4 regions of the Citrobacter sp. Igbk 17 genome follow, and region 4 is predicted to be linked to each of the others. Evidence: predicted binding sites of a transcription regulator. Region 4 holds the regulator's gene; each other region holds the start of a gene.

What was found. Region 4 encodes CRP, which controls carbon source genes, mostly activating them, when cyclic AMP is high. Its sites were predicted from a motif close to ATGTGANNNNNNTCACAT; they were not measured.
Region 1: the regulator CRP is predicted to act here: its motif matches at 943-960, upstream of adhE (bifunctional acetaldehyde-CoA/alcohol dehydrogenase).
Region 2: the regulator CRP is predicted to act here: its motif matches at 1,193-1,210, upstream of focA (formate transporter FocA).
Region 3: the regulator CRP is predicted to act here: its motif matches at 1,330-1,347, upstream of epd (erythrose-4-phosphate dehydrogenase).

The regions. Positions count from the first base shown of each region.
Region 1 covers NZ_JANEWI010000006.1:32,546-35,732, forward strand. The annotation lists gene ychE (NAAT family transporter YchE) at 48-695, opposite strand; gene adhE (bifunctional acetaldehyde-CoA/alcohol dehydrogenase) at 1,183-3,187, shown strand, end outside.
Region 2 covers NZ_JANEWI010000010.1:74,109-77,295, reverse strand. The annotation lists gene pflB (formate C-acetyltransferase) at 1-217, opposite strand, end outside; gene focA (formate transporter FocA) at 277-1,134, opposite strand; gene ycaO (30S ribosomal protein S12 methylthiotransferase accessory factor YcaO) at 1,539-3,187, opposite strand, start outside.
Region 3 covers NZ_JANEWI010000003.1:192,340-195,526, reverse strand. The annotation lists gene NNO08_RS03175 (energy-coupling factor transporter transmembrane component T) at 1-137, opposite strand, end outside; gene NNO08_RS03170 (ECF transporter S component) at 138-716, opposite strand; gene NNO08_RS03165 (PPC domain-containing DNA-binding protein) at 741-1,166, opposite strand; gene epd (erythrose-4-phosphate dehydrogenase) at 1,541-2,560, shown strand; gene pgk (phosphoglycerate kinase) at 2,609-3,187, shown strand, end outside.
Region 4 covers NZ_JANEWI010000051.1:12,011-15,197, reverse strand. The annotation lists gene NNO08_RS21250 (YheU family protein) at 1-16, shown strand, start outside; gene NNO08_RS21245 (phosphoribulokinase) at 70-939, shown strand; gene NNO08_RS21240 (OsmC family protein) at 1,038-1,442, opposite strand; gene crp (cAMP-activated global transcriptional regulator CRP) at 1,751-2,383, shown strand; gene NNO08_RS21230 (YccS/YhfK family putative transporter) at 2,435-3,187, shown strand, end outside.

The DNA of each region.
Region 1 (3,187 bases), on a different contig from region 4:
GGGAAACGGAGCCAGAGAGCAGCTCCGTTTATATTGAATGGGTGTATTCAGGCAAGTAAACCCGGGAAAATGGACTTGATACCGGTCACAATGAACTCAATACCCAACGCCATGAGTAACAACCCCATAATACGCGTAATGACGTTGATGCCGGTTTGTCCCAACAGGCGAACCAGCCATGGCGCCATTCGAAACAATCCCCAACAGCACAGAGCAAACAGCGCAATTGCCACGAAAAAACCGAACAGATTAATGGCACTATGATAACGCGTACCCCAGACGATCGTTGAGCTTATTGCCCCCGGCCCCGCCATTAACGGCAGCGCTAACGGGACAACGCCAATGCTCTCGCGTATTGCCGTCTCCGACTTTTCCTGCTTGTTTTGCTTATCTTCCCCAAGTTTTCCGCTGATCATCGACATCGCGATAGTCACGACCAGGATACCACCGGCAATCCTGAACGAATCAATTGAGATACCAAACAATTGCAGAATTCCATCCCCCAGAAACAGAGAGGTCCACAGAATGATAGCAACCGACAGGTTTGCCGTAAGGTTGGTTTTATTGCGTGCGGCAGCGGTCTGGTAGCTGGTCATGCTGATAAAAACAGGGATGATCCCTACCGGGTTGACCAATGCAAATAACCCAATGAAAAATTTAAAATAGACAGGAAAATCGAATAGCGTATGGATCACGGTTAGCTCCGAAGCGTTAGCCGGATAAAATGAGTCATAAAAATTGATGAAATCCGCGCTGAAGATACGCCTTTTGTCAGCATACTTCACCTGCTATCTGCGTATATCTGCGTAAATACGCTACCATTACTCGGTGTTATTAATATGTATTAAATATGCTAATGTTAACCTCATTCATTACATCAATTTTTTAACACTTACCAAGAAACGCTAAAAGGGCCTGCTGAAAGGTGTCAGCTTTGCGTAAATTTGATCCAGATCACGCAATTACTACTCAGAAGTGAGTAATCTTGCTTACGCCACCTGGAGGTAACGCGTTAGAGTTAAATGACGCTAACGCATAAGCTCTTTTAGTAAATCAAAGTAAAGTGGACGTTAATTAACCGTTTGATTTTCAAAACGTTATACAATTTTTCGTCGGTCTGTCTATACTCTCGTATCGAGCAGATGATTTACTAAAAAAGTTTAACATTATCAGGAGAGCATTATGGCTGTTACTAATGTCGCTGAACTTAACGCACTTGTAGAGCGCGTAAAAAAAGCCCAGCGTGAATATGCCAGTTTCACTCAAGAACAGGTTGACAAAATCTTCCGCGCCGCCGCTCTGGCAGCCGCAGACGCTCGAATCCCTCTCGCGAAAATGGCCGTTGCCGAATCCGGCATGGGCATCATCGAAGACAAAGTGATCAAAAACCACTTTGCTTCCGAATACATTTACAACGCTTATAAAGATGAAAAGACCTGTGGTGTTCTGTCTGAAGACGACACTTTCGGTACTATCACCATCGCTGAACCGATTGGTATCATCTGCGGTATCGTTCCAACCACTAACCCGACATCTACTGCTATCTTCAAATCGCTGATCAGCCTGAAGACGCGTAACGCAATTATCTTCTCTCCACATCCGCGTGCTAAAGATGCCACTAACAAAGCGGCTGACATCGTTCTGCAGGCGGCTATCGCTGCTGGTGCACCGAAAGATCTGATCGGCTGGATCGATCAACCTTCCGTTGAACTGTCTAATGCTCTGATGCATCACCCGGACATCAACCTGATCCTTGCGACCGGTGGTCCAGGTATGGTTAAAGCAGCATACAGCTCCGGTAAACCCGCAATCGGTGTAGGTGCAGGTAACACCCCTGTTGTTATTGACGAAACAGCGGATATTAAGCGCGCGGTTGCTTCCGTTCTGATGTCTAAAACCTTCGATAACGGCGTAATCTGTGCTTCTGAACAGTCCGTTGTTGTTGTTGACTCTGTATACGATGCAGTTCGTGAACGTTTCGCTAGCCACGGCGGCTACATGCTGCAGGGCAAAGAGCTGAAAGCTGTTCAGGACGTTATCCTGAAAAATGGCGCACTGAACGCCGCTATCGTTGGTCAGCCGGCCTATAAAATTGCTGAACTGGCAGGCTTCTCAGTTCCGGAAACAACTAAGATCCTGATCGGTGAAGTGAAAGTTGTTGATGAAAGCGAGCCGTTTGCTCACGAAAAACTGTCCCCGACGCTGGCGATGTACCGTGCGAAAGATTTCGAAGATGCGGTAGACAAAGCAGAGAAACTGGTTGCGATGGGTGGTATCGGCCACACTTCTTGCCTGTACACTGACCAGGACAACCAACCAGAACGCGTTGCTTACTTCGGTCAGATGATGAAAACCGCGCGTATCCTGATTAACACCCCGGCTTCACAGGGTGGTATCGGCGACCTGTACAACTTCAAACTCGCACCTTCCCTGACTCTGGGTTGTGGTTCCTGGGGTGGTAACTCCATCTCTGAAAACGTTGGTCCTAAGCATCTGATCAACAAGAAAACCGTTGCTAAGCGAGCTGAAAACATGTTGTGGCACAAACTTCCGAAATCTATCTACTTCCGTCGTGGCTCACTGCCAATCGCGCTGGATGAAGTGATTACCGATGGTCACAAACGTGCTCTGATCGTGACCGACCGCTTCCTGTTCAATAACGGTTATGCTGACCAGATCACCTCCGTGCTGAAAGCAGCCGGCGTTGAAACCGAAGTGTTCTTTGAAGTTGAAGCTGACCCGACTCTGAGCGTTGTTCGTAAAGGTGCTGAGCTGGCTAACTCCTTCAAACCTGACGTTATCATCGCACTGGGCGGTGGTTCCCCGATGGATGCCGCGAAAATCATGTGGGTGATGTACGAACATCCGGAAACCCATTTCGAAGAGCTGGCACTGCGCTTTATGGACATCCGTAAACGTATCTATAAGTTCCCGAAAATGGGCGTGAAAGCGAAAATGATCGCCGTCACCACCACTTCCGGTACCGGTTCTGAAGTAACGCCGTTTGCGGTTGTTACCGACGATGCAACGGGTCAGAAATATCCGCTGGCTGACTACGCGCTGACTCCAGATATGGCAATTGTCGATGCCAACCTGGTGATGGATATGCCGAAATCACTGTGTGCATTCGGTGGTCTGGATGCGGTGACTCACGCCCTGGAAGCTTACGTTTCCGTGCTGGCTTCTG
Region 2 (3,187 bases), on a different contig from region 4:
CAACAGGCGCGTGAGTGCGGTTTTCCTGTTTAACGCCTTCCATTACGCTGTCCCACAGTGCAGTGGTCGCTTCAGTTGCGCCAGCCAGGAAGGACTCGTCACCCTCATACGGAGTGTAGTTTTTCTGAATGAAGTCACGGACGTTTACTTCATTCTGCCAATCACCTTTGGTAAAACCTTCCCAGGCTGTGGCTAACTTTTCATTAAGCTCGGACATGTAACACCTACCTTCTTAAGTGGATTTTTTATTTACTACGTGCAATGAGCATCAACAGATTAATGATGATCGTTACCACGCAGGTAAATGACCCAGTATGTCAACCCGACCAACAAACCGCCGCCGATAATGTTACCGATCGTAACCGGAATCAGATTATCGGTGATGAAATTCATCACGGTCAGGTGAGAAAAATTCTCCGGAGAAGAACCGACAGCGGTCCAGAATTCCGGGGTGGCGAAATCGCGTATTACGATACCCATAGGGATCATAAACATGTTTGCGATACTGTGCTCAAAACCGCTGGCAACAAACATTGCGACCGGTAATACCATGATAAACGCTTTGTCCATCAGGCTGCGGCCAGAGTAGCTCATCCAGACGGCCAGACACACCATTAGGTTAGCCAGAATACCAAGGCTTACAGCTTCAACAAAAGTATGGTGCACTTTGTGGTCGGCAGTTTGCAGGACGTTGAGTCCCCACGCGCCGTTGGCGGTCATATACTCGCCAGAAAGCCACATGAGTAACACAAAGATCAGCGCACCAATCAGGTTACCGACATAAACGTTAAGCCAGTTCTTCGCTAACTGACCCCAGGTAATACGACCACTGGCTTTAGCGACGACAATCAGTACGGTTGAAGTGAAGAGATCAGCGCCGCAGACAACGCAAAGGATCAGCCCCAGGGAAAAGCAGATACCACCCACCAACTTTGCCATGCCGAAAGGCATTGTGCCGGTACCGGTTGTGGCAGTGATATAGAAAACAAAGGCAATTGAAATGAACACACCGGCAGTAATTGCCAGATAGAACGTCTTAAGCGGATGTTTCGTTGCTTTATAGACGCCTGCTTCTTCGGCAACTTTGGCCATAGCAGCAGGAAGTATAAGATCAAAAGGGTTGTCAGCTTTCACACTAACTCTCTCTTTATTAAGTCGGCGACGAGATACTAACAAAGCATTATAGATGAGAATTTGATATAGATCATATCTCGCCTGGCTTATAGGCCCGCAAGACGCATGGTTTTTATGCGATTACGGTGTAACTTATTGATTATCCATATAAAAATAAATTTTAAAAATTATAAAGTGAGTTGAATTTTTTCTTTATGCCTCCAGTTGGACGGTTAATTAAAATGGAGTAATTGAGATAAATAGCGACATTAATAAACCAAAATTTTTAATATCAACTACTAATATTTAACCTTGCTTTTACATTTATTTTTGAGTAGACAAAAATAAAAAAACAGGGCGCTTAAAGCGCCCCGTAATATAGCCCAGACAATGCGTTTAGCCTACTCAACATAGGCTGTTTGCCACTATTTTGACCAGTGCGCTGCTTTCGCGCGTTGCAGCTTCTCATAGGCTTTCAGCAGAGACTGATGTGCCGGGAAAGCCTGCAGATCGCTATCAACTGTTTGTAATCCGTAGAATGGCGCTTCTCCGCTCATTGCTGCACTTGCTGCTTCAACTGCCTCTGCACCGTACATACGAACAAATGCGTTAAGATACTGCAGCGGCTGGCGGTCCTCTTCTTGTGACAACAGCAGCAGAGTTTGCAGGCAACGGTAATAGTTTGCGCGTTCAGCACTAAAGACGGATGCGTTAAATTCCATTGTCCATTCCGTCCAGATCAGTGCCTGCTCAAGGTCACCACCCGCCAGAGCCAGCATTACTTTGAGTTCGCCAATGCGCAGGGTATACCAGCCATTATCCGCACCGGTCGCCAAACCCAGAAGCTCACGTACGCGAGTGAAGTCGTCAAACCCTTCTTCATCCAGCTGTGCGAGCAGGTTGAGGTAGTCTTCTTTTTCCCATTCGCTACCCGGCAGAGACAGAATAGTGTCGCGCAGATGCGCGCCCATGCTGTTGTTGGCTAACCACAAATCTTCTGCTGGGTAGATGTCAGACATACCCGGAACGATAATGCGGCAAGCGTAAACGCTCAGATGCTCGTAGTCGGCGATGTAGACTTCTTTATCTTCCGCTTTGAAGATGGTCATCAGGGTTGCAAACTCTTTTTCCGTTGTACCGGAGAAATTCCAGTCAACGAACGGGTAATCGGCATCCTGCTTGAACAGATCCCAGGAGATCAGACCGCTGGAATCGATGAAGTGCGTTTCGAGGTTAGTGTGCTCAGCCACTTCTTCATTGTCGAAGGTTGGGGGGGTGAAGACATCAAGATCTTTCAGACCACGGCCCTGCAACAGCTCAGTGACGGTACGCTCCAGTGCAACACCGAAATCCGGGTGCGCACCGAAAGAGGCAAAACAGGTACCGTTAGCCGGGTTGAACAGTACAACGCAGATAACCGGGTATTTGCCGCCCAGCGAGCCGTCGTACGCGAAGATTGGAAATCCTTCGGCCTCCAGCTTTGCAATGGATTCAACGACTGCCGGGTAACGCGCCATCACTTCGGCCGGAATTTCCGGCAGGCTGATGCTTTCCGCGATAATGCGGTTCTTCACATAGCGCTCAAAAACTTCAGACAGCCCCTGAACGCGGGCTTCATTCGGTGTGTTACCCGCAGACATACCGTTAGATACGTACAGGTTACCGATAATGTTCATCGGAATGTAAACGGTCTGATTATCTGACTGACGGGTAAACGGCAGGCCACAAACGCCGCGTTCTTCATTGCCGGATTGCAGATCGATAAGCATGCTACCGGTCAGTTCATTGTCTGGATCGTAGAATGCACGCAGACGCGCATCCAGCAAACCTTCAGGTACGTCATCATCTTCAGTCAGTGGGAACCATTTTTCGTTCGGGTAATGTACGAACGGGCCGTTAGCGATGGTTTCGCCCAGCCAGAAATCCGCAAAGAAGTAATTCGTGGACAGACGCTCAAAATATTCGCCCAGTGCGGAGGCCAGCGCCGCTTTTTTCGTCGCACCTTTACCGTTGGTAAAGCACAGCGCGCATTCTTTGTCGCGAATATGTACAGACCAGACGTTAGGAACGGGAT
Region 3 (3,187 bases), on a different contig from region 4:
CGCGGTCGTGTCGCCCTCATACACAGCAAGCAGAGAAAGGTTGCTGTGCTGTACAGGCTAAGTGGTACTCCTGCTGGTAACAGGAGTGTGGTGCAGGCGGCGAGCGCCCACAGCGCTAACGACGTAAACGGATGCATTTAGCGTACAGCAGACATCGTTGGAAAATGACGAGTCGTGCGTAACGGAAGCTGACGCAGCAGTACCCAGACGATCACCGCCGTCAGAATTTTATCGACCAGATTCGCACTGAGCACCGTGATAGCAACAGATTCAACCAGGTTCTGGCCGACGGAATGCATCCAGGCGACAAATAAATCAGCACCGCTGCCGGTGACGCCACCAAACAACGTGGTGCGGATAGGCACGGCAACAAGCGTGACGGCCAAGGTGATGATCACGCCGCTGACGACCACTTTGGGTAAGGTGCGAAACCAGCCAGCCCGCGCCAGCCAACCGGCAACCAGGCCGATAACCATCGCTACGGGAGCGAAGGCGGCGGCAATTGGATCGGTCAGCAGTCCCCACAGCAGATTCGTGAGCAAGCCGGTCAACATCCCCACAACCGGGCCTAACAGTACCGCGCTAATTAAGGTGCCAATGGAGTCGAGAAAAATGGGCAATTTCAACATACTGATAAGCTGCCCCCCGACCATGTTGATAGCGATAGCAATGACAATCAGAACCAGAGACTGGCTGGAAAATTGGCGACGCGCCATAGAAGACCTCTTTTAGGTGAAGCGTTAGCGGGATGAAATAACCAGTTCGTCATAACCGGAAACGGCGCAGGGTTGACGACTAAATGCCAGACTTGTTAGCTCGCCAATGACCAGTTCCAGTGTGGTTCGCACAGTACAGCCTGCCATCATGTGGCCCCCCAGCATGGCGCCTTGTGGATCGGACACCGCAAGATGGAGGTGTTCGCCAGTAAGTTCCAGCGTGCCGTTCAGGGAGATGACTTCCCAGGTACCGGTGAGTAATGTGGTTTCTTCACGTCCGGCGTAGCGTAACGCGACGTTGGTCAGGCTTCCGGTACAACCTGCTATCCATGCCGCCTGCAACTGGTGTTGTTGGACAAAGGCATGTAGCTGAGAAAAGACTTCCTGACCGGGTAACAAACGCAGCGCATGAAAGCGAACTTCAGATGATTGAGGATTGAATGTAGCCATTATTGAGGGACTCCGAGACTCGGACGTAGCGCTGATAATATAGACGCAGGTTAGGGAGCTTTCTGATATAAATCAGGATTTGTGACACGGCAACGAAATAATCTTGCTACGCTTATTCGCAATTCTGGAATATGGAATAAATTTAGCACTGAAGGGCTTTAAAATGTGACGCAAGTCAGATAACTGTGTTCTGTTGCTGGACAATCATTCCTTTTATTCCTTGTTTCGCTTATTCTAGCTGAAGCGTTTCAGTCGATTAAATGTTCGACAATTAATCAATTAGTCGCAGTTTGCGACAGGTAAGGTTTCCCTGAGCGGTTTGCTGCATTACTCTGTCAGCCACATCGTTTCTGAGAAATCCTTGCAGGAGACCTATGACCGTACGCGTAGCGATTAATGGTTTCGGTCGCATCGGACGTAACGTGGTTCGTGCTTTGTATGAATCCGGGCGTCGGGCGGAAATCACCGTGGTGGCTATCAACGAACTGGCGGATGCCGCAGGCATGGCGCATTTGTTGAAATATGACACCAGCCATGGGCGTTTTGCCTGGGATGTTCGTCAGGAACGTGACCAGCTCATCGTTGGCGATGACGCGATTCGCATTCTGCATGAGCGAACCCTTGATGCGCTTCCGTGGCGTGAATTGGGCGTCGACGTTGTGCTGGACTGCACAGGTGTCTTCGGCAACCGCGAACACGGCGAGGCGCACATTGCCGCTGGTGCTAAAAAAGTGCTCTTTTCACATCCTGGCAGTCACGACATCGACGCAACCGTTGTGTTTGGCGTTAACCAGGATCAACTGCGCGCTGAGCACCGGATCGTCTCCAACGCCTCCTGCACCACGAATTGTATAATTCCCGTCATTAAATTGCTGGATGATGCTTATGGCATCGAGTCTGGTACCGTCACGACGATCCACTCCGCGATGCACGATCAGCAGGTTATTGATGCCTATCATCCCGACCTGCGTCGCACGCGAGCGGCTAGCCAGTCGATCATCCCGGTTGATACCAAACTGGCGGCAGGTATCACACGAATTTTTCCGCAATTTAACGATCGTTTTGAAGCGATTGCAGTACGTGTACCGACCATTAATGTGACGGCGATCGACTTAAGCGTGACGGTGAAAAAACCGGTAAAAGCCAGTGAAGTCAACCAGTTGCTGCAAAAAGCAGCACAAGGTGCATTTCATGGTATAGTTGACTATACGGAATTACCGTTGGTCTCTGTAGATTTTAACCACGACCCGCACAGTGCCATCGTTGATGGTACGCAAACGCGCGTGAGTGGGGCTCACCTGATCAAGACCCTGGTCTGGTGCGATAATGAATGGGGCTTTGCTAACCGTATGCTCGACACAACGTTAGCGATGGCTGCTATTGGTTTCAGGTAAGGCGCGTGAGCGCTTGCAAAACTTTAAGAATCAACGAGAGGATTCACCATGTCTGTAATTAAGATGACCGATCTGGATCTTGCTGGTAAACGTGTTTTTATCCGTGCGGATCTGAACGTACCAGTTAAAGAAGGGAAAGTAACCAGCGATGCGCGTATTCGTGCCTCTCTGCCAACCATCGAGCTGGCCCTGAAGCAGGGTGCAAAAGTGATGGTAACTTCCCACCTGGGTCGTCCTACCGAAGGCGAGTACAACGAAGAATTCTCTCTGCTGCCGGTTGTTAACTACCTGAAAGACAAACTGTCTGCTCCGGTTCGCCTGGTAAAAGATTACCTGGACGGCGTTGAAGTCGCTGCCGGTGAACTGGTTGTTCTGGAAAACGTTCGCTTCAACAAAGGCGAGAAGAAAGACGACGAAGCGCTGTCCAAAAAATATGCTGCACTGTGCGACGTATTCGTCATGGACGCTTTCGGCACGGCTCACCGTGCACAGGCTTCCACTCACGGTATCGGTAAATTCGCTGATGTAGCGTGTGCGGGTCCGCTGCTGGCTGCTGAGCTGGATGCACTGGGTAAAGCACTGAAAGAACCGGCTCGTCCGATGGTGGCTATTGTTGGTGGTTCTAAA
Region 4 (3,187 bases):
ACAGCTTCACGAGTAATCCGCTGCCGACGGCTGACTATAATAAAAAACCAACCTATTTATGGAGTTGTTATGTCTGCCAAACATCCGGTGATTGCGGTAACAGGATCCAGTGGCGCGGGGACCACCACCACCAGCCTCGCGTTTCGTAAAATTTTCGCACAGTTAAATCTGCGTGCCGCCGAGGTGGAAGGTGACAGTTTTCATCGTTATACCCGCCCGGAAATGGATATGGCGATCCGCAAAGCGCGCGACGCCGGACGACACATCAGCTACTTCGGCCCTGAAGCGAATGACTTTGGCCTGCTCGAACAAACCTTCATTGAGTACGGCCAGACGGGAAAAGGACAGTCGCGTAAATATCTGCATACCTATGATGAAGCCGTTCCATGGAACCAGGTTCCGGGCACATTCACCCCATGGCAACCGCTTCCTGAACCTACTGATGTACTGTTCTATGAAGGATTGCACGGCGGCGTCGTTACACCACAACAAAATGTGGCGCGGCATGTCGATCTGCTTGTTGGTGTTGTCCCTATTGTGAACCTGGAGTGGATCCAGAAACTCACCCGCGATACCAGCGAACGCGGGCATTCACGTGAAGCGGTAATGGACTCGGTCGTTCGTTCAATGGACGATTATATCAATTACATTACGCCGCAGTTTTCCCGCACGCATATTAACTTCCAGCGAGTGCCCACCGTCGACACCTCCAACCCCTTTGCGGCAAAGAGTATTCCGTCACTGGATGAGAGCTTTGTAGTGATTCATTTTCGTAATCTGGAAGGCATCGATTATCCCTGGCTGCTGGCTATGCTGCAGGGTTCATTCATTTCCCATATCAATACATTAGTCGTGCCGGGCGGCAAGATGGGGCTGGCGATGGAATTGATCATGCTGCCATTGGTGCAGAGGCTGATGGAAGGTAAAAAGATAGAGTGATGTATGGGATGTGCCCGATGGCGCTACGCTTATCGGGCCTACGAGTCGGTATCGTTATGTAGGCCGGATAAGGCTACGCCGCCATCCGGCATCATATGTTAAGCAGCAATCACTTCGTAGGAATGGGTGATATTCACCGCTTTTTCCAGCATCAACGCCACGGAGCAATATTTCTCAGCAGAAAGATCAACCGCCCGAGACACAGACGCATCTTTCAGGTCGCGCCCCGTCACGATGAAATGCAGATTGATGTGGGTAAACAGACGCGGTGCTTCTTCACGGCGCTCAGAGGTGAGCTTCACTTCGCAGTTGGTGACATCCTGGCGTCCCTTTTGCAGAATGGACACGACATCAATGGCGCTACACCCCCCTGCCGCCATTAATACCATCTCCATCGGGCTCGGCGCTTTATCACCAGAGTTACCGTCCATCAAAATTTGGTGGCCTGAGGCGGACTCACCGAGGAAGGTTAACCCCTCAACCCACTTTACACGCGCTTGCATATTTCGTAACTCCAATGTTTCAATTTTCCTGACAGATTACGCGTACATAACAATTCTCGCAATGGAAGGCGACCTGCGTCATGCTGAAGCGAGACACCAGGAGACACACGGCGAAAGCTATGCTAAAACAGTCGGGATGCTACAGTAATACATTGACGTACTGCATGTATGCAGAGGACATCACATTACAGGCTGCAATCTATTTTTAGCAGCCCCCTTCCCAGGTAGCGGGAAGCACATTTTTGCAACCCCAGAGACAGCGTCGTGTTCTGGCTCTGGAGACAGCTTATAACAGAGGATAACCGCGCATGGTGCTTGGCAAACCGCAAACAGACCCGACTCTCGAATGGTTCTTGTCTCATTGCCATATTCATAAGTACCCATCGAAGAGCACGCTGATTCACCAGGGTGAAAAAGCGGAAACGTTGTATTACATCGTTAAAGGCTCAGTGGCAGTGCTGATCAAAGATGAAGAAGGGAAAGAAATGATCCTCTCTTATCTGAATCAGGGCGATTTTATTGGTGAATTAGGCCTCTTCGAAGAAGGCCAGGAACGTAGCGCCTGGGTACGTGCCAAAACCGCATGTGAAGTCGCTGAAATTTCCTACAAAAAATTTCGCCAATTAATCCAGGTCAACCCAGATATTCTGATGCGCCTGTCTTCTCAGATGGCTCGTCGTCTGCAGGTAACGTCTGAAAAAGTGGGCAACCTTGCCTTCCTCGACGTAACCGGTCGTATCGCCCAGACTCTGCTGAATCTGGCGAAACAGCCTGACGCGATGACCCACCCGGATGGCATGCAGATTAAAATCACCCGTCAGGAAATTGGCCAGATCGTTGGCTGTTCCCGTGAAACCGTTGGTCGTATCCTGAAGATGCTGGAAGATCAGAACCTGATCTCCGCACATGGTAAGACCATCGTCGTCTACGGCACGCGTTAATCCCATCGACATGGCGTGTTACGTAGTAATGCGCCATTTTTGTTTGCTCCGATGTGGCGAAGACTGATTTATCACCCCGAGATCAACTACGCACTACGACAGACGCTGGTGCTATGTTTACCTGTGGCTGTCGGTCTTATCATTGGTCAGCTTCATCTGGGACTGTTGTTCTCCCTCGTCCCTGCCTGTTGCAATATTGCGGGTCTTGATACCCCACATAAGCGCTTTTTCAAACGCTTAGTGATTGGCGCGTCGCTGTTTGCCGGCTGCAGCCTGATAATGCAGTTACTGCTGGCACAGACTATACCGCTGCCGCTGATCCTCACCGGCCTGACGCTGATTCTCGGTGTGACTGCTGAGCTAAGCCCGTTGCATGCACGACTTCTGCCCGCCTCACTGATCGCGGCGATTTTCACACTGAGTCTGGCCGGGAACATGCCCGTCTGGGAGCCATTGCTGATCTACGCGCTGGGGACAGTATGGTACGGCCTGTTTAACTGGTTCTGGTTCTGGATGTGGCGTGAACAACCGCTGCGCGAATCACTCAGTTTGTTGTACCGCGAATTAGCCGATTACTGTGAGGCTAAATACAGCATGTTGACCCAGCATGCCGATCCCGAAAAAGCGCTACCCCCCCTGCTGGTCCGTCAACAGAAAGCCGTGGATCTGATTACCCAGTGCTACCAGCAAATGCACATGCTGTCGGCACATCACAATAATGAATACAAACGCTTGCTACGTGTTTTCCAGGAAGCGCTGGATTTACAGGAGCATATTTCCGTTAGCCTGCACCAGCCCGAAGAA